One region of the Paenibacillus sp. SAF-068 genome, then DNA from elsewhere that is predicted to be linked to it. Evidence: riboswitches for the same ligand, from Rfam matches in the RefSeq annotation. Region 1 holds a riboswitch; the other holds the start of a gene.
The links. Region 1 has a riboswitch for glycine ahead of gcvT (glycine cleavage system aminomethyltransferase GcvT). Riboswitches for the same ligand answer to the same signal wherever they lie in the genome.
Positions count from the first base shown of each region.

Region 1 (9,784 bases):
AACAGCCGCGAAGAGTGAATCCGCTGCTCGGTCTCCATTAAGAGTCTGTGAATATAAGCTTGCTCATCTTGGGAGAATGCCAGCCCCAGCTGAGTGGATAACACACTACACAAACGTGAAGCCATATAAGGTGGAACCTTCATCTCATCCTGCACTGCAACTGCATCTCCCGTATTCTCTCGTGGAGACATACGGCCGATGCCAAAGCCCTTACGAATACGTACAACCGCTACGGATAATTGAATCAGCAGCTTCATGTATTGACGCTCCGGAATGTTTTCCAGCCATTCAATATCTGGCTGCCATAACGCGTTTTCTACTGTAAGCACATCACCGTGTCCAATCATATCCAGCAATTTTTGGTTTACGATGGAGCCTCCTTGTTCTGGTTGTCTTCCGAACAGGTCGGACTCATCCAGAAATTCCAGAGCAAGCGCAGCTATGGCTGTGCGATGAATGGTCTCACTTCCGTTAATCTTGACGCCATATCCACGCCTGCGAACCAGCTTCAGTCCCGCCTGACGAATGCGTGATTCCAGATCGTCCAGATCAGCGGTTACGGTAGATACGGTCACTTTCAGATCCGAAGCCAGGGCAAGCAACTTTACAGGCTCCGGTTCATCAAGCAGGATACAAAGCATGAAGAGCTTACGCTCTTCCGGCGTAAACTCCACATATTCTTTACCGTCCAATTGCTGGCGCAATACAGCCAGATCATCGGAACTGGCATCGATTCGGATACCGGTTCCTGATTTTTTTTCCAGCCTCATGCCTATAGGTTCAAGCCATTGTTCAATCATTTGAAGCTCCCGGTGAACCGTTCGGGTACTGACCTTTACTTCAACGGCGATTTCGCCGGCAGTGACTTCATGTGGATGCTCCAGCAGAAACTCCACGATTTCACGTTGTCTTTTGGTAATACTCATAGCTCAGCCTCCGGCTCAGGGAAAACGAATGCGTGCAATTACTTTAGACGTTCAACGAGCGCATCGTATTCCGGGCTTTTTAGGAAGTTGTCGATGGATATATGTTCTGCGTTCGGCGCAACGGAGCGGGCACGATCCGTTAATATTTGTTGTGTGATTACCACATCTGCATCCGGCGGGATATCACTGATAGCCGTATTGGTTACCGTAACGTCAATCCCCTCTGCCTTCATCTTCTTGCGTAGAATGGAAGCGCCCATGGCACTCGACCCCATGCCTGCATCACAGGAGAAAACAATCTTCTTCACATCTGTTTTCAATGTAGAAGAAGCGATATCCCCGGCTCTGTCTGCTTCACGATGATTATTAGCCGTAATGCCAGCGTTTGGCACGGTTCCTTGACTCTTCATGTCTTTCATCCGACTGGATGCAGACTCCAGATCTTCGTCCTTTTGTTTACCTGTTTTCAGCAACACTGCTGCAACCAGGAAAGAAACGACGGCTGCTACAAGCACTCCTGCAAGCATCGGCAGGTATCCACCTTTTGGTGTTAAGAGGAAATACGCGATAATACTACCCGGTGATGGTGCTGAAACAAGTCCTGCTCCAGTGAGCATGAATGTTAATGTACCTGCGACGCCACCCGCAATTGCGGCAAGAATCAGAATCGGTCTCATCAGAATGTAAGGGAAGTAGATCTCATGAATTCCCCCGAAGAAATGAATGATAACGGCACCCGGTGCAGAAGATTTGGCCATTCCGCGTCCGAAGAAACAGTAAGCAAGCAAGATACCAAGTCCCGGACCCGGGTTGGATTCAAGCATGTATAGAACAGATTGTCCTAATTCTCTTGCCTGATCGGTTGCAATCGGGGTCAGAATACCGTGGTTGATTGCATTGTTCAGGAACAATACTTTACCTGGTTCGATAATCAGGTTGACCAGCGGTAGCAAGCCCAGATTCATCAGACCTTGCACCCCGGCAGACAATACTTTGCTAATCGCTTCTACAGCTGGCCCAATACCCAGTAGAGCAAAAATCCCCAGGATCCCGCCAATAATACCGGCTGAGAAGTTATTAACCAACATTTCGAATCCGGCTCTAACTTTACCTTCAATGGATTTATCGAACTTTTTGATGATCCATGCTGCCAGTGGTCCGGCAATCATGGCACCGAGGAACATCGGAATATCACTGCCCACGATGACCCCAATGGTCATAATGGCACCCACGACACCACCACGCTGACCATGCACCATCGTACCCCCGGTGTAACCAATCAACAGTGGCAGCAAATATTTGATCATCGGATCGACTAGCTGTTCAAGCGTCTCATTAGGGAACCAGCCTGTTTTAATAAACATAGCCGTAATTAATCCCCAGGCGATAAATGCACCCATATTCGGCATGACCATACCGCTCAGGAATCGGCCAAAACGCTGCACACCTACCCGTAGCCCACCTTTGGAATTGGACGATTGGTCCAAATTACTCATTGTATTATCCTCCTTGGATCAAGTGATTATGATTTATGAAAGGGGTATCATTTCTCCCCTGCTGTAATCCTAAGCGAGAATGCTCTTCTATTCAATGAAATGAAAGCGTACTTTCGTCATGAACAATGATGACAACATTAGGTTATGTAATCGCTTTTATTGATGCATAATCGCTGAAACCATTGGTACACAAGGATTTTATTGCCTATGACATTTGTCATTCCCAATATCATATCCTACCCTATAGCTTGATCCAATCAGAGGACTTACATCCACAATTTGCTTGAATTCTCAATCAAAATCATTCTTGGAAAGCACAAAAAACCTGTGCAAGCATCAGGCTCACACAGGTCAAAACAATATAAAGCTCATTTTATTTTGTTATAAAATATATGTCAATAAGTACAAGTTCGTAGATCCTATTCTTCCGTATGTTTACGATACGCTTCTGCATTCATCAATGAAGATAAAGCTGCTGTCAGATCTCCCTCAACACGAATCTCAATCATCCAGCCTTCCTCGTAAGGAGAACTGTTCACAAGTTCAGGTGAATCTTGCAATGAATCATTGACTGCAATAATTGAACCTGTGACGGGAGAGAACAAGTCCGACACCGTTTTGACCGATTCGATCGTTCCAATGCTGTCTTCTGCTTTTACATTGGATTCAAGGTCAGGCAATTCCACAAACACAATGTCACCCAGCTGATGCTGCGCGAACTCGGTAATGCCAATACGTACAGTATCCTCCCCTACGGTTTGCACCCATTCGTGCTCTTCACTGTACAGGAAATCACTTTTCAATTCGCTCATCGATATCCGCCTCGCTTTTCATTAATGAGTGCATGCGTTCTTTGGCCTTAACCTTTTTCCCAGAACATAGCGTATGATATTTTTGAATCAAATGTCAAGATACCTCACAATTTATTTGATATTGGCCTCCTCAAACCGTAACCTGAATACACTCTTTCTACATATACTGGTGAATATTAGAATAGTAAGCGTAACCTTTTTAAATACACGAACGATAAAATAAAATTCAAAATAAACATTCGGTTTTTAATCATTATCTATGATATCGTTCTTGACATCGGTAGTGGATTCACGTTTTAATGAGAGGAGTAATTGTGTTTATTGGACTATGTTATACCCGCGGATGAATGTAAAGGGAGAGATTACCCATACCACCCGGTTCGGGATGTACATGAGGTAACGCCGAAGGAGTAAACCACCGATAAGCGGGGGTGAATCTCTCAGGCAAAAGGACTTTTACGGGACGCAACTCTGGAGAGCATCTATTCGCCCTGTGCGGGCGTCATGATCACCCAAGGGGAAACCTGCTTTACTAATGCGGCGGGGTAACTCTCAGGTACAAGGGACAGAGCCTTAGAATGCAGCGTGCTACTTGGCATGCCGATTCTTTGGCCTGTCCTTTTCCTTTTTCCCAAAAAACGAAAAACAGGATTCCAATCGGCGCTGCCATAGCTGCCTTACCATACTTATCTACGAATGACTTCTAGCTGAAAATTAAAAAAATAACCTGGTTCATTGATCCACGATTGTATATTCGGCCGTTTTTGACGGCCCATGACGAGGTGATTGGATGTCCGATTTGCTAAGAACACCACTCTTTTCACTATATCAGCAATATGAAGGCGTACGGTGCATTGATTTTGGAGGCTGGGAGCTTCCGGTGCAATTCAGCGGAATCCAGAAAGAACATGAAGCGGTGCGTGAGCGTGCCGGACTGTTCGATGTATCCCATATGGGCGAATTCACGGTACAGGGTGAGCAGGCTGAAACATTTTTGCAACAAATGATGACCAATGATGTGACCACGCTGGTTCCGGGTCAAGCCCAATATACCCTGATGTGTTATCCAGATGGCGGTGTGGTTGACGATCTGCTCGTGTATAAGTTGGAAGATCAGCATTATATGCTCGTCGTTAACGCCTCCAACATCGACAAGGATTGGGCATGGCTGCAAGAGCACCTGATCCCTGGCGTAAGCATGACCAACGATTCGGAGCAGACAGCGCTCCTCGCCCTGCAAGGTCCACTGGCTGTAGATATTATCGGAAAAGTTACAGATACAGATGTAAGCTCCATTGAACCGTTTCGTTTTGTGCAGAATGCCGAAGTATGTGGTGTAAAGTTGCTGTTGTCCCGTACGGGTTATACCGGTGAAGACGGCTTTGAACTATATGTTCCAGCAGATCAGGCTGCTGTAGTGTGGAATGGATTAATGAAAGCCGGTGAAGGTCATGGGCTGGTGCCAACCGGACTTGGTGCCCGGGATACACTGCGCTTTGAAGCGAAGCTTCCTCTATATGGACAGGAATTGTCGGCAACCATCTCTCCGCTTGAAGCTGGTGTTGGCATGTTTGTGAAGCTGAATGCTGGACCCTTTATCGGACACGAAGCTTTGTTACAGCAAAAAAATGACGGTCCCGCCCGCAAACTGGTCGGCATCGAAGTGCTGGAGCGTGGCATTCCCCGCCCCCACTATCCGATTTACGCTGAAGGCGTTCAGATTGGCGAAGTGACGACAGGTACGCAATCCCCTACATTGAAGCGTAATCTGGGGCTTGCCCTCATCGACAGCCGTTATGCTGCGCTGGGGACCCCGCTTGAGATTGAGATCCGCGGTAAGAAACTGAAAGCCGAGGTCGTAAAGACCCCTTTTCACAAACGGACACGTACGTCAAAGACACCTACTCAAGGAGCTGATCAAGCATGAGCAAGCACCGTTACATTCCCATGACCGAGCAAGATCAGAGCGCCATGCTCGCAACCATCGGTGTGGATACGATGGAGGAACTGTTTCAGGACATTCCCCAAGAGATTCGTTATCAGGGTGAGCTGCCCGTATCCTCGAAACTTGATGAATATGCACTGACACGTCACATGTCCAAACAGGCTGGCGCCAATGCCAATTTTGAAACACACGCCAGCTTCCTCGGTGCAGGCATATACGATCATCATGTCCCTTCGGTCATTAATCATGTCATTTCACGTTCGGAGTTCTACACTGCCTACACACCTTATCAGCCTGAGATCAGCCAAGGTGAACTTCAGGCGATTTTCGAATTTCAGTCTTACATCTGTGAATTAACCGGTATGGCTGTAGCCAATGCCAGCATGTATGACGGCGCAACTGCCTTTGCAGAAGCAGGCAATCTGGCCGCAGCGGCAACTCGTCGCAAACAGCTGATCGTATCCCGTACCGTTCATCCGGAAGCCCGTCAGGTATTGCAGGCCTATGCGCATGGACTCCGTTTGGAGATTGTCGAGATCGGCTATAAGGATGGAGTCACTGACTGGGATGCCCTGCAAGCCGCCATATCGGATGATACCGCTGCTGTCATGATTCAGAGTCCGAACTTCTTTGGTGCCGTAGAAAATGTAAAGCAAGCCGCTGACCTCGTGCATGCGCACAAGGGTCTGCTCGTCGTGAGTGCCAACCCGCTATCGCTGGGTCTGCTGGAAGCCCCAGGCAAGCTGGGTGCCGACATCGTTGTTGGCGATGCGCAACCCCTTGGTATCGCCGCTTCACTTGGCGGCCCGACATGCGGATATTTCGCCGTATCCCAGCCTCATATGCGCCGAATTCCTGGTCGAATTGTAGGCCAGACTACGGATCGCAACGGCAAGCGCGGTTTTGTACTGACATTGCAAGCGCGTGAACAGCACATTCGCCGCGAAAAGGCGACATCCAATATATGTTCCAACCAGGCTTTGCTTGCGCTCAGCGCATCTGTCTATATGTCCATTATGGGTAAACAAGGCATGATTGATGTCGCAGATCTGAATCTGCTAAAGAGTCATTACACCCTGAATACATTAACTGCGATTCCCGGCGTTAGCCTAACGTTTAATGCCCCAACATTCAATGAATTTGTGATTAAGCTGCCTGAAGGAACCGACGTGGATGCCCTTCAATTGAAACTGCTGGATGCGGGCTTTATCGGTGGCTATGAGCTTGAACGTGATTATCCGGAGCTTGCCGGACATATGCTGATTGCTGTTACCGAACGACGCAGTAAGGAAGAGATCGACGAATTCGCACGAGCATTGGAGGGATCGCTGTGACTCAGGAAACGACGACAACGACAACGACAACAACGGTACAAGGACAATCCGAAATGGGCGCCTCTGTCTCCACTACGGCTCAATCTGAGACAGCTACAACATTCAGCGCACAGTCCTTATCTCCTGCTCCGGAACAATCATTGATCTTTGAACTCAGCAGTCCTGGACGCGTCGCTTATTCCCTGCCGGAATGTGACGTTCCTCGTCAGGCTGTTGACACGTTGATTCCCCGGGAAATGCTCCGTTCGGAAGCAGCGGCACTGCCTGAAGTATTTGAGGTAGATGTTATCAGACACTATACTGCGCTGTCCCGTCGCAACTTCGGCGTAGATAACGGATTCTATCCGCTGGGTTCTTGTACGATGAAATACAATCCGAAGATTAATGAGGATGTTGCACGTTACAATGGCTTCGCCAAAATCCACCCTTATCAGCATGAATCCAGCATTCAAGGTGCACTTGAACTGTTATATACATTGCAAAACGACCTTGCAGGGCTGACAGGTATGGATGCGGTAACCCTGCAACCAGCCGCTGGTGCCCATGGGGAATGGACCGGACTTATGATGATTCGTGCCTACCACGAAGGTCGTGGTGAACAACGTACCAAAGTCATCGTGCCCGATTCATCTCACGGGACCAACCCTGCAAGTGCAACGGTTGCAGGATTCGAAACGGTGACGATTCCATCGCGCGCAGATGGATTGGTGGATCTCGATGCACTGCGAGCAGCTGTTGGTTCGGATACGGCAGCACTGATGCTAACCAACCCGAATACACTTGGTCTGTTCGAGAAAGATATTCAGGAGATTGCATCCATCGTGCATCAGGCTGGTGGCTTGTTGTATTACGATGGAGCCAATTCCAATGCCATTATGGGCATTACGCGTCCGGGTGATATGGGCTTTGACGTGGTGCATCTGAACTTGCACAAAACGATGAGTACGCCTCATGGCGGTGGTGGACCAGGTGCAGGACCCGTTGGCGTGAAGAGCCGTCTGATTCCGTTCCTGCCTAAACCAATGGTGATCAAGAATGAAGATGGTATGTATGCATTTGATCGTGAAGGTGATCAATCGATTGGTCGGGTCAAAGCCTACTACGGAAACTTCGGTATCCTGGTACGTGCATATGCCTACATTCGCACCTATGGACCAGAAGGTTTGCGTCGTGTATCGGAGTGTGCGGTACTGAATGCCAACTATATGATGGCCCGTCTTGCACCTTACTATGAGATTCCGTATCCAGGTGTATGCAAACATGAATTTGTCATGTCGGGTCGGGGACTGAAGCAATATGGTGTGCGTACACTGGATGTTGCCAAACGATTACTTGATTTTGGATATCATCCGCCTACGGTATACTTCCCGCTCAATGTGGAGGAATGCATCATGATCGAGCCAACGGAAACTGAAAGCAAGGAAACGCTGGATGGGTTCATTGATACGATGATACGGATTGCCAAAGAAGCGGAAGAGACACCTGAATTGGTACTCAACGCACCTTATGGCACACCGGTGACTCGTCTGGATGAGACCACTGCTGCCCGCAAACCTGTACTGAACTGCGCTTGCAGTTAAACCAAGTAATAACCTGTATACGTAGTGCTCCTACAATATCCCTTCCTGAGCATACCATTCGTATCTGTACGGTATCCGCCTGGTGGGTGAAATAATTACGAAGTACAGGGAACATTTACATTAGTTATCCGTTTTAAAAAATAACAGCCACGCAGAAGCGCGGCTGTTATTTTTTCTTCTCCGATTAGGCCCCTATCACTGTCCTGTATTCTTTCAGTCTAAGACTTCCAATTAGCCCGTTCCTTCTTCCCCAAACGCGGACAAGTGTAACAATAGGATCGACCTTGCCGTAAGTATTGAAGACAACATACATTTTTGATCGCAAGTCTCTTCGATGGTTCCAGGGGATGATCAATCATGCGAGTTCTGACACATAGCGGATTCTTTCCCAGCCCAAACACATTAGGAGTCAGCACATTTTGCATAACATGTTCAACAGCAGTTAACTTGCGCATGACAGCTTCTTCGTGCTGAAATGCTTCACAGATGTTCTCCCTGTAGTTTTCCAAAGCCGTTGGCAACTGCCCCCACAACATGCTGACATGCAACCCCGAAACGTAGGACAAACACTCTATTAAAGGACGTGCAGTCCGACTGTAGAAACGGTTGAATTCTGCTTCAATCCAGACGCTTCTTCCTTCCGAATCATTCGGAGCGAGGTCAACCTCCAGTTTTTCAAGTTGAAAAGTAATTCGCGTATATCCCTTTTCCTGCATCAAATGTACATTGAGATTGGCAAGCGAGAGATTGGGAGCTGCATCATACACCGTGACGATATATTGCAGTGCAGCTGCTACACTTCCAAACCAACTGGTGAAATAGGCTGCGGCGACCGTTTGGTCATGCCCCTCGATTAACTGTTGGTAGGTGGACAAGAAGCTGCTCATTTTCTCCGGGTCCAGAATAGAATCGCCATATAAGGATGCAACAGGCACACCATGCAGTTTGTCTACAAGATTAAAGTGGACCCTCAGTTCCTCACGTATCCCCTCGCGCATCATTGACCGAACAAACGAGTCAGGTCATCCAGCATGGAAGTCGCCGCATTAGGTCCGTAACCACCAAACCATGAATCCGACGCCACCTGGAATACCTGATTATTCTTCACGGCCTTCATATTTTTCCAAATTCCAAGACTCTCCAGATTATTATAGATTTCGTCATTATCATTGATCAGGATGATGTAATCCGGATTAATCTCTGGCAGTTTTTCATTCGATAGCACCTCATACCGACTTTCTGCACTTGTCTCCGGGAAAACATCCGGTCTGGAGAAGCCAAAATCGTCGTAAAGCCATCTATAATCCATATCTCCGTAGTAACGAACATCATTTCTGATACGCAATACCATAAGTGTCTTACCTTCCGCTTTGGCGTGTACGTTCTGGATCGCCTCCGCTTTCTCTTTTTCATAGGCAGTGATTACTTCCTCAGCTTTATCGTTCAGACCAAACGAAGCAGCAGTTGCGCGAAATGCCGTCTGCCAGTCAGGTGCTACATACCCATTCTCCAGCATCGCCGTTGGAGCAATCTTGGCGTAACTCTCGTACTGCTCTTCGCTGTTCGTATCCGTCATAATTAGATCTGGCCCAAGAGATAGCAATTTCTCGGCACTAACTTTACCTTGTTCACCAATGATCTCCACATTATTCAAGAAAGGTTTCAAATATAACGGGAAATCTTCGTTTTGT
Region 1 is NZ_JBQCJX010000002.1:91,914-101,697, reverse strand. Features, by position in the region: gene ACTHPG_RS14500 (BglG family transcription antiterminator) at 1-926, opposite strand, end outside; gene ACTHPG_RS14495 (PTS mannitol transporter subunit IICB) at 965-2,422, opposite strand; gene gcvH (glycine cleavage system protein GcvH) at 2,842-3,234, opposite strand; glycine riboswitch at 3,578-3,700, shown strand; glycine riboswitch at 3,704-3,805, shown strand; gene gcvT (glycine cleavage system aminomethyltransferase GcvT) at 4,025-5,161, shown strand; gene gcvPA (aminomethyl-transferring glycine dehydrogenase subunit GcvPA) at 5,158-6,513, shown strand; gene gcvPB (aminomethyl-transferring glycine dehydrogenase subunit GcvPB) at 6,510-8,093, shown strand; gene ACTHPG_RS14470 (hypothetical protein) at 8,312-9,094, opposite strand; gene ACTHPG_RS14465 (ABC transporter substrate-binding protein) at 9,091-9,784, opposite strand, start outside.

Region 2 (9,784 bases), on a different contig from region 1:
GGGATATTATTTCAAGGCTGGCATCATCCTGACCATTCCCACCTTGTTAATTACCCTAGCCGGGTTGGCATTGTGGTTATGGATTCTGGGTTAGAAAAAGTAGTTTTACATTAAGTATCCATAAGATAATTCTGTTGTAATGTAAAAAGCTGCTCTCACAGCTGGTGCGCTACGCACTGGCAGCGAGGCAGTTTTTTTGTTCATCTTCTGTGTCTTCTATAGAAGGAATGAAAATTCTCTATTTCTATTATGCACCTAACCAATTACAGAAGGCCAGCCTCCGATAGGGTTGGCCTTTTTTGCCTACTTCCCAGGCTGAACATTGAAATGACTGAGATTCAACGAGCGCTGACACAGCGCAGGGGACGGAACGATTGTGGAAAAGCGAAGCGTTCGCCTTTATCCCCGGATGTATTCCTTTGAAAAAAAAATCATATAAATCCGGGGATAACAGCGATTGAAACAACGTCCGTTCCCGAAGCGGCCACTTCAGCGCCAAATAAATCCCAAATATTTCAATATACAGCCGATATTTTTAACATTGCGTTTACAAAACACTGTTTTTAAGATGACATACCGAAACTACAATGATTAAAGAGTTGATGGTGAACAAACAAATTCACAAAACGCCATCACTACATTGGGGGAGGAAAACAAAACATGTTTAAAAAGTTGCCGTTTATTTTGATGACCTTAACGTTCGTACTGGTACTCGCAGCATGCGGATCGAAAAATGACGCTGGTACAGAGGGTGCCGCAAGCAATGGATCAGGAGAAGCTGCTACTGAGCTTAGCGGTAACATTCTGGCAGTCGGATCGACAGCATTGCTACCTCTGGTAGAACAAGCTGGACAGAAATTTATGGCAGTTGATGAATATAAGAACGTAACGGTTCAAGTTCAAGGTGGCGGTAGTGGTACTGGTTTGACACAAGTATCTGACGGACAAGCTACAATCGGTAACTCTGATGTATTTGCAGAAGAGAAACTGGAGGACGAAGCCAAAGTAAAAGAACTGGTTGACCATCAGGTAGCAGTAGTAGCTATGGCTCCAGTTAGCAACAAAGCTGCAGGTGTAGAAGATTTGACGAAGCAACAACTGATCGACATTTTCTCCGGTAAAGTAACGAACTGGAAAGATGTTGGTGGCGCGGATCAAGCAATCGTTATTGTAAACCGTCCGAGTAGCTCCGGTACTCGTGCAACGTTCGAGAAGTATGCATTGGGTGCAAAAATGGATGATATCCAAGGTTCGATTCAAGAAGATTCTTCTGGTAACGTAAAAAAATTGGTTTCTGAAACGCCAGGTGCTATTGGTTACCTTGCCCTGTCTTACTTGGATGACAGTTTGCAAGTATTGAAATACGAAGGTGTAGAAGCAACAGTGGAGAACGTAGAAGCAGGAACTTATCCAGTGTGGGCTTACGAGCACATGTATACCAAAGGTGAGCCGGATGCAGCAACAAAAGCGTTCCTGGACTACATCCTGAGTGATGAAATTCAACAAAATGACGTGACAGAACTTGGATACATTCCAATGTCAGGTATGAAAGTAAAACGCGATGCAGCAGGTAATGTGGTTGAGTAATCTTTGAACTTGCGCATACAGCGAAAGAGGCGGACTTAGGTCCCGCCTCTTTACGCGGTTTGCTCTGAAATAATCCCATATTTTGCATTAATTCTACTATAGAAGGATGGTTGTTATGGAACAGACCGAAGGGGGAACGGTAATGAATAACAAGTTGAAACCGCGCCGGCCCTTAAAAGAGAAACATTATTGGGAAGAGTGGACGGGACGGATTTATACGTCGATTTGTGTCGTTTTCCTGATCGTTGTCATGTTTTCCATTGTTTATTTTGTAGCGTCCAAGGGACTATCGACATTTTTCCAGAATGGAATAAGCATAAGTGAATTTCTGGGTGGGAAAACGTGGAATCCAACTGGAGAACCTGCTTTCTACGGGGCATTGCCGTTCATCACAGGTTCTTTCATTACAACCTTGCTTGCAGCATTGATCGCGAGCCCGCTTGGCTTGTGTGCAGCACTCTTCATGACAGAGATTGTCCCGGGTAAAGGGAAAAAGATATTGCAACCTGCGATTGAGCTCTTGTCGGGAATTCCGTCCGTTGTGTACGGATTTATCGGTCTGAGTGTCATCGTACCGTTGCTGCGCAGTATCTTTGGTGGAACAGGCGTCGGGATTGCAGCCGGATGTCTTGTTCTCGCGGTCATGATTCTTCCTACGGTGACAAGTATTATGGCAGATGCGTTGTCCGCGTTGCCAAAAGGATTGCGTGAATCCTCCTACGCACTGGGGGCCACTCGCTGGCAAACCATCTACCGTGTCATTATTCCAACGACCTTACCAGCGTTGTTGACAGGTGTCGTGCTCGGTATGGCTCGTGCTTTTGGTGAAGCACTTGCTGTACAGATGGTTATCGGTAATGCACCGCATGTTCCGACATCCTTGCTCGAATCGGCTTCAACATTAACAAGTGTAATTACACTCAGCATGGGTAACACCACGATGGGTTCCGTTCATAACAATGCACTGTGGAGTATGGCGCTTGTCCTGTTGGTGATGACATTTGTCTTCGTCATTCTGGTTCGCCTGCTTGAAAGGAGAAACCGGGTATGAAAATGAAGGCAAAGACGGTAGATAAAATTGCAACCTCCGTTATCGTTGTATTGGCCCTGTTCATTGTTATGTTATTGCTCGGCCTGCTTGGATTCATCATGTATAGAGGTATTGGACATATCAGCTGGAACTTCCTGACGAGCGCACCACAGTTGCTCAAGGGTGGCGGCGGGATTGGTCCACAGCTCTTTAACTCGGTATTCTTGCTTATCCTGACATTGATCGTTACCATTCCACTTGGATGGGGCGGCGGAATTTACATGGCGGAATACGCCAAACCGGGCAAGATTACCAGCTTCATTCGTCTGGTCGTTGAAGTGTTGTCATCATTCCCGTCCATCGTTATCGGTTTGTTTGGTCTCTTATTGCTAGTAAATCAATTTGGTCTTGGCTTCTCCCTGATCTCGGGTGCCTTGGCTCTGGCAATCTTTAACTTGCCACTGATGGTGCGGACAACGGAGCAGGCGTTCCGAGCTGTTCCGAAGGAACAGAAGGAAGCCGGTCTGGCGCTTGGACTGTCCAAGTGGAAAATTATCACTTCCATTCTGCTGCCCGTGGCATTGCCGAGCTTGATTACGGGTACGATCCTGGCATCGGGCCGGATCTTTGGTGAAGCAGCCGCGCTGATGTTCACCGCAGGTATGAGTAGTCCGCCATTAGACTTTACAGACTGGAATCCGACGAGTCCAAGATCACCGCTTAATCCTTTCCGTCCGGCAGAGACACTTGCTGTTCATATCTGGAAAGTGAATAGTGAAGGCATTGGGCCAGATTCCAAAGAAGTGGCAGCAGGGGCATCCGCCGTGCTTGTCATTCTCGTGCTGGCGTTCAATCTAAGTGCACGCTGGATCGGTCGGGTTGTATTCCGCCGCATGACAGCTTCGAAATAAGGAGGAACCAACATGGCCATACCTTTTGGTACGGAACAGTTAAGCATATATTATGGACATTTTCAGGCGGTTAAACAGATCAGCCTGACGTTTCCTGAAGCAAGCGTAACGGCTCTTATTGGACCGTCTGGTTGCGGTAAATCCACGTTCCTTCGGTCACTTAACCGGATGAACGACGAGATTGCCGGTTCCCGTACAGAGGGACATATCTGGATGGACGGTAACGATCTGAATGAGCCTGGAACCGATGTAATCAAGCTTCGCCAGAAGATTGGCATGGTGTGGCAGAAGCCGAATCCTTTTCATAAGTCCATCTACAACAATATCGCGTTTGGCCCCCGCTACCGTGGTACGAAGAGTAAGAAGGCACTGGATGAAATTGTGGAAAAAAGCTTGCGTCGTGCAGCACTCTGGGACGAAGTGAAAGACAGACTGAACGAGTCAGCTCTGTCTCTCTCGGGTGGACAACAGCAGCGTTTATGTATCGCCCGCGCCCTGTCTGTTGATCCGCAGATTCTGCTGCTCGATGAGCCTGCATCTGCACTTGACCCGGTATCTACCGGTAAAGTTGAAGAGTTGATTACCGAGCTCAAGAAGGAACTGCGGATTGTTATTGTTACCCATAACATGCAGCAGGCAGCACGTATCTCGGATTATACAGCTTACTTCTATCTGGGAAGCATGATTGAGCACGGGGATACAGAACATATTTTCACGAACCCGGACAATCGTCTGACCCAAGAATACATTATGGGCCGTTTTGGTTAATTGGATCATGGAGTGTCACATAGAGCAACAGACAGAGAGATTAAGAGATAAATAGAGAAAAAAAGAAAGCGCAATGCCTGGACGGTTGTTCGGGGGTTGTGCTTTTTTAATTTAATTCTGAAAGAGTTTGCTGCGTGTAAAGCTAGTATGCTACGATATTCAGTGCAAAGATAGCGTTTACATAACTCCGAAGGAGATGTTGATAATCACTACGGATCAGAGGTCTTACGACCATATGGCAGCTCAGATCATTAAGAACTATAACATGGAGAAACCTGTCGTTTCCTATATTCGCCACAATGAGAATCTGACGTATCATGTCGTTGATGAAGCAAATGGGCAGAAGTATCTGCTACGTATTCATCAAGCCGCATATGCAAGTATGACGGGCATTCAGCATACCCCTCCTGCACTGGAGGCAGAGATGAACCTGCTTCATGAGTTAAATGCAACGACAGCATTGCGCGTACAACATCCGGTACGCAATCTATCGGGAGATTGGGTCACGGTATGGAGAAGTGAGGAAGGGAAAGAGATTTGCTGTACAGTATTGGAGTGGATTGAAGGTAGGGACATTCAGCAGGGAGAACGGCTGACAACAGAGCAGATTATGGACTTGGGTGTTCAACTGCAGACACTGCATCAACATGGGCGTATACAGCAACAGAAAGATCGAACAAAGGCACGGCCGGCTTATGGCAATATCCATGAGAACTTGATCATGCTAGGACAGCTGGAGGAAGGTGTCCGATTGGGGATTTTTACAACGGAAGACTTCGATCTGCTTCGTGAGACGTTTGAGAACATTAATAAGCAGCTAGCAACGTACCCACAGCACGCGGAGACATGGGGGATCATTCATGGGGATATTACGCGCAACAATCTGCTGATCACGGGTCAGGGGATTTCCATGATTGATTTTTGTCTACACGGTTACGGTTATTATCTGTTCGATGCCGGTGGGGCAGCGCTTATGTTCAATCGGGAGGAACGTGACATATTCTTATCTGGATACACGAAACAAACCGCACCGCTAACAGAGCGAGATATCCGGCTGATGGAAGGGTTCATGTTGATCTTTACACTGGGGTATTATGCCTTTCAGATGGCGAACGAGTCGAGGCACGAATGGATGAAAGATCGTATGCCGAAGCTATGCAGCAAGTATTGCAGACCTTATGTACAGAACAAGAGCATCTTCTACGAACTGTAAATTGTAATCCGGATGTGCATGGGTTGCCTGAACACCCGAACAGTTCATGGACAATATCATAAAATAGCAGTAAGCACTCATCGATGGAAGGATAATGAAGTGTGAGCTGTATATATACGATATTTTTAACGTAATAATGTGATGAAAGTTGACAAAATATTCTGGTTTTCATCGATTCTATGCGAAATGAAGGAAATACACCCAAAGAAATCGTTAAGTTTGTTGACACTGATCTTCCGGTCGATTAATCTTAATGAGAAGAAATGAACGACTTCCACTACTGTTCTGACATAAGCTCAGAATGGTTCCATACAGCGGATGATAACGAGCGGGAGAGACCTGGGATAGCCGAGCACAATGGCTAATGTTCAGGCACCGAAGGAGCAAGCTGCTGCGCACCCGGCGCAGTGGTTAATCTCTCAGGTAAATGTACCATCGTTGGACGCAACTCTGGAGAGTGCGCGAACTGCGCCACCCAAGGGGTATATGATCAGTCAGGTTGGTGATCTTGCCTGTAATTGCAGGCCGTTCACCTCGTCCTTGGACGCTGCTGATCATGAAACTCTCAGGTATCGAGGACAGAGAGAGGGCCTGAGGCCTTCTTCTGTCCTTTTTTGATGTCATCATTCAGTAATTAAGGAACATTATGGAATGTGATCCTGGATGGAAATGACGAATACAATTGGAGGGTTACAAGGTGCGATTTAAAGATGTTTTTTCAATTATTGGCCCGTCGATGACGGGGCCTTCAAGTTCACATACAGCTGGAGCAGCAAGGCTGGGAAGAATTGCTCGTCAGTGGTTAGGTTGTACGCCTGAACGTGCCCGGCTGACGCTTTACGGTTCATTTGCTGATACGTATCAGGGGCACGGAACAGATCTGGCACTGATCGGTGGTCTGCTGGATTATGTTACAGACGATCCGCGTATCCCGGATGCAGAGCAATACGCAGAAGAAGCGGACATGGATGTTGAATTTTATACAAGTGGTCTGCCTGCTCCTCATCCGAATACCGTCAAAATCGAATTGTGGCACGGAGAACGTGCCTGCTCCTTGATTGGTGCTTCTATTGGTGGTGGAAGTGTATCGGTGCATGCGATGAATGATTTTCGTGTTCAGATTAGTGGTGAGTTTCCGACACTCGTTCTGCGACATGCAGACAAGGCAGGGGTACTTGCGTCAGTAACATCCACAATTAGTTCATCGGGGGTTAACATCGGGTATATGCAGGTGGATCGGAAAGCCCGTGATGGCGAAGCGCTGACCGCGATGGAAATGGATGGGGCGCCTAATCCTGAGATGCTCCAACGTCTAAAGGAGCTGGACCATGTGCTGGACATTCGTGTTATCGATTTGAAGAGAGGGGTTGATTCGAATGCGATTTAAACATTTGCACGAGCTGAATACGATCTGCACAGCGGAATCCAAAACGATTGCTCAGCTGATGATTGAGGAGCAGGTTCAGGAGACCAATACACCGGAAGCGGATGTTGTGAAGCAGATGTCTGAATATTATCAGGTAATGAAGGAAGCGGTACGTAAAGGGTTAACGGAAGATACCACATCACGCAGTGGATTAACGGGTGGAGACGGTAAAAAAATGGCCGATTACATTCGCAAGGGTGAGACTTGCTCAGGGGATGCTTCCGCACTTGCCATGGCATACGCCCTGTGTGTATCTGAAGTGAATGCCTCCATGGGCCGCATTGTAGCAACACCAACAGCCGGTTCCTGCGGCATTATCCCTGGTGTGTTTATTAGCTCACAGGAGCGATTTGGCTGGACGGACGAACATTTGGTGAACGGGTTGTTCTGTGCAGGCGCAGTTGGTTATGTTATTGCGAACAATTCATTTATCTCCGGGGCCGAAGGGGGTTGTCAGGCGGAAGTGGGTTCAGCGATTGGCATGGCTGCGGGTGCCATGGTTGAACTGCGTGGAGGCACACCGGAACAGGTCGTTCATGCCGTAGGCTTGGCGTTAAAAAATACACTCGGTCTCATCTGCGATCCGGTCGCAGGTCTCGTCGAAATTCCGTGCATCGTCCGTAACGGACTGGGTGCAGTTACGGCGCTGGCTGCAGCCGACATGGCCCTGGCCGGAGTGCGTAGTGCCATTCCGTCAGATGAAGTTATCGACGTCATGCTGGAAGTAGGCAGTGCGATGCCGAGCCGCCACCGGGAGACGGCCCAGGGCGGACTGGCCCAAACACCAACCGGTCGTAAAATGATGCAAAAGCTGGCTAAACCGAAGGCCAAGCGTGCAGAGCCTGATACGGAGTCGAAGCCAACGGATTCTGAGACAACTGGAATTGGGGCGGACCATGCTCAAGTGGACACCGACCCTCGGGTTTGATCTGAACCGGGGCCACCGAAATATAACGTGACATTTTGATGTATAACCGCGATATAAAAACAAGCGTCCGCGAACCCGAATCCGGGTTCTGCAGGACGCTTGTTTAATATCGCCAAATGATGCGAAGATGGACTCGCTTATATATGACCTCAGGTATATGTGTTTAATGAATCTAGTCCTGGCTCACAGGCGTACTCAGTACGGCATATCCATACGCGGGCAATTCAATGGCAAGCACGCCATCTTCCTTGGCGGTACGATGGTTTCCGCCAAACAGCTCGGTCCATTCCTCGTCACCAGCTTCCAGCTCGACAATAGCCGTCTCCTCCGAGCGATTGAACAGAACCAGAATGCGTTCCTCTTCATTCTGCCGCTCTAATACCAGTTGGCTGCCATCAGGACGAGCCTGAAGGAAACGAACGGTGCCTTCTGCACGCAGGGCAGGATGAGCATGACGCAGGGAGATCAGTTTCTGATAAAAGTCGAACAGCTCACGGTCCTGCTTCGCTTCATCCCATTCCATGCATTTACGGCAGCCCGGATCATGCTCGCCGTCCATGCCAATCTCGTCTCCGTAATAGATGCACGGCGTACCCATGTAACTGAACTGGAATAACGCAGCCAGCTTCATCTTGCGCTGGTCGCCTTCACACAGCGTGAGCAGCCGCGGGGTATCGTGGCTGTCCAGCAGATTGAATGCTACTTCGCTGGCTTGAAGCGGATAACGGGACAACTGTCGTCCGATGGAGTTCGCGAACTGTTCGGAGTGCATTGTATTTTTCACAAAGAAAGCATTCACGGCATCGGTAAACGGATAGTTCATGGACGCATCGAACTGGTCGCCTTGCAGCCAGGCGGAAGACTCGTTCCATACTTCGCCCAGAATGTAGGCTTCCGGATTGGCAGCCTTGACTACGCGGCGGAAATCCCGCCAAAAGGCATCATCCACTTCGTCTGCGACATCCAGCCGCCATCCGTCCGCACCCACTTCCTTGATCCAGTACTCGGCAACCTTCAGCAGATAGTCCTTAACCTCGGCATTCTCCGTATTCAGCTTTGGCATGTGCGCTTCGAATCCAAAGGTCTCATACGTAGGAATGCCCTCCTTCACGTCGAGCGGGAATTCATGTACATGGAACCAGTCTTTGTATTTGGATTGTTCTCCATTCTTCTGCACATCTACAAACGGCGCAAAAGTCTTCCCGGAATGGTTGAACACAGCATCCAGCAGTACGCGAATTCCACGTGCATGGCACAGCTCGACCAGTCGTTTCACGGTATCTGCGTCACCAAAATGCCGATCTACCCGCAGGTAGTCTTCAGTATCGTATTTGTGGTTGGTGGTGGCTTCGAAGATGGGTGTGAAGTAGATCGCATTAATGCCAAGATCACTGATATAATCCAGATGGTCGATCACGCCTTGAAGGTCACCGCCGAAGAAATTGAAAGGTGTTGGCTCGCCGCCCCACGGTTCCACCTGTTCCGGACTAATATCAGGGTTGCCGTTCGCGAATCGTTCAGGGAAAATCTGATAGAAGACGGCATCCTTAACCCATGCAGGGGGTGTGAATACAGCTCCCGCATGGATATAAGGGAACTGGAACATACGACCCGGATCGTCCGGTTCTTCTTCCTGGAAGTCCGTCTCGGTCATCCAGATCTGTTCATCTCCACTTTTGAGCAGAAAAGAGTACTTCAACCGATGGTAGGGAGGTTTCACTTCACCTTCGTAGTAATCGAACATGGAGTCAGAGGTGAATTTCGTTAAAGGGACCAGCGCTTTGGTAGCATCCCATGCATATTTGTCTCCGGTCAGGGCATGTACCTCGGTCAGATCATTCTTTTTGGCGCGCAGGCGCAGACGGATGGTATCTTGGTCATAGGCATAGGCCCAGTTCCGTTTGGGTTGATGATAGATGGC
Region 2 is NZ_JBQCJX010000005.1:145,202-154,985, reverse strand. Features, by position in the region: gene ACTHPG_RS23435 (arsenic transporter) at 1-94, shown strand, start outside; gene ACTHPG_RS23430 (phosphate ABC transporter substrate-binding protein) at 661-1,587, shown strand; gene pstC (phosphate ABC transporter permease subunit PstC) at 1,703-2,638, shown strand; gene pstA (phosphate ABC transporter permease PstA) at 2,641-3,528, shown strand; gene pstB (phosphate ABC transporter ATP-binding protein PstB) at 3,541-4,296, shown strand; gene ACTHPG_RS23410 (phosphotransferase enzyme family protein) at 4,532-5,509, shown strand; glycine riboswitch at 5,829-5,953, shown strand; glycine riboswitch at 5,958-6,093, shown strand; gene sdaAB (L-serine ammonia-lyase, iron-sulfur-dependent subunit beta) at 6,207-6,896, shown strand; gene sdaAA (L-serine ammonia-lyase, iron-sulfur-dependent, subunit alpha) at 6,886-7,863, shown strand; gene ACTHPG_RS23395 (alpha-glycosidase) at 8,036-9,784, opposite strand, start outside.
Region 2: another riboswitch for glycine. It lies ahead of sdaAB (L-serine ammonia-lyase, iron-sulfur-dependent subunit beta); the one in region 1 lies ahead of gcvT (glycine cleavage system aminomethyltransferase GcvT).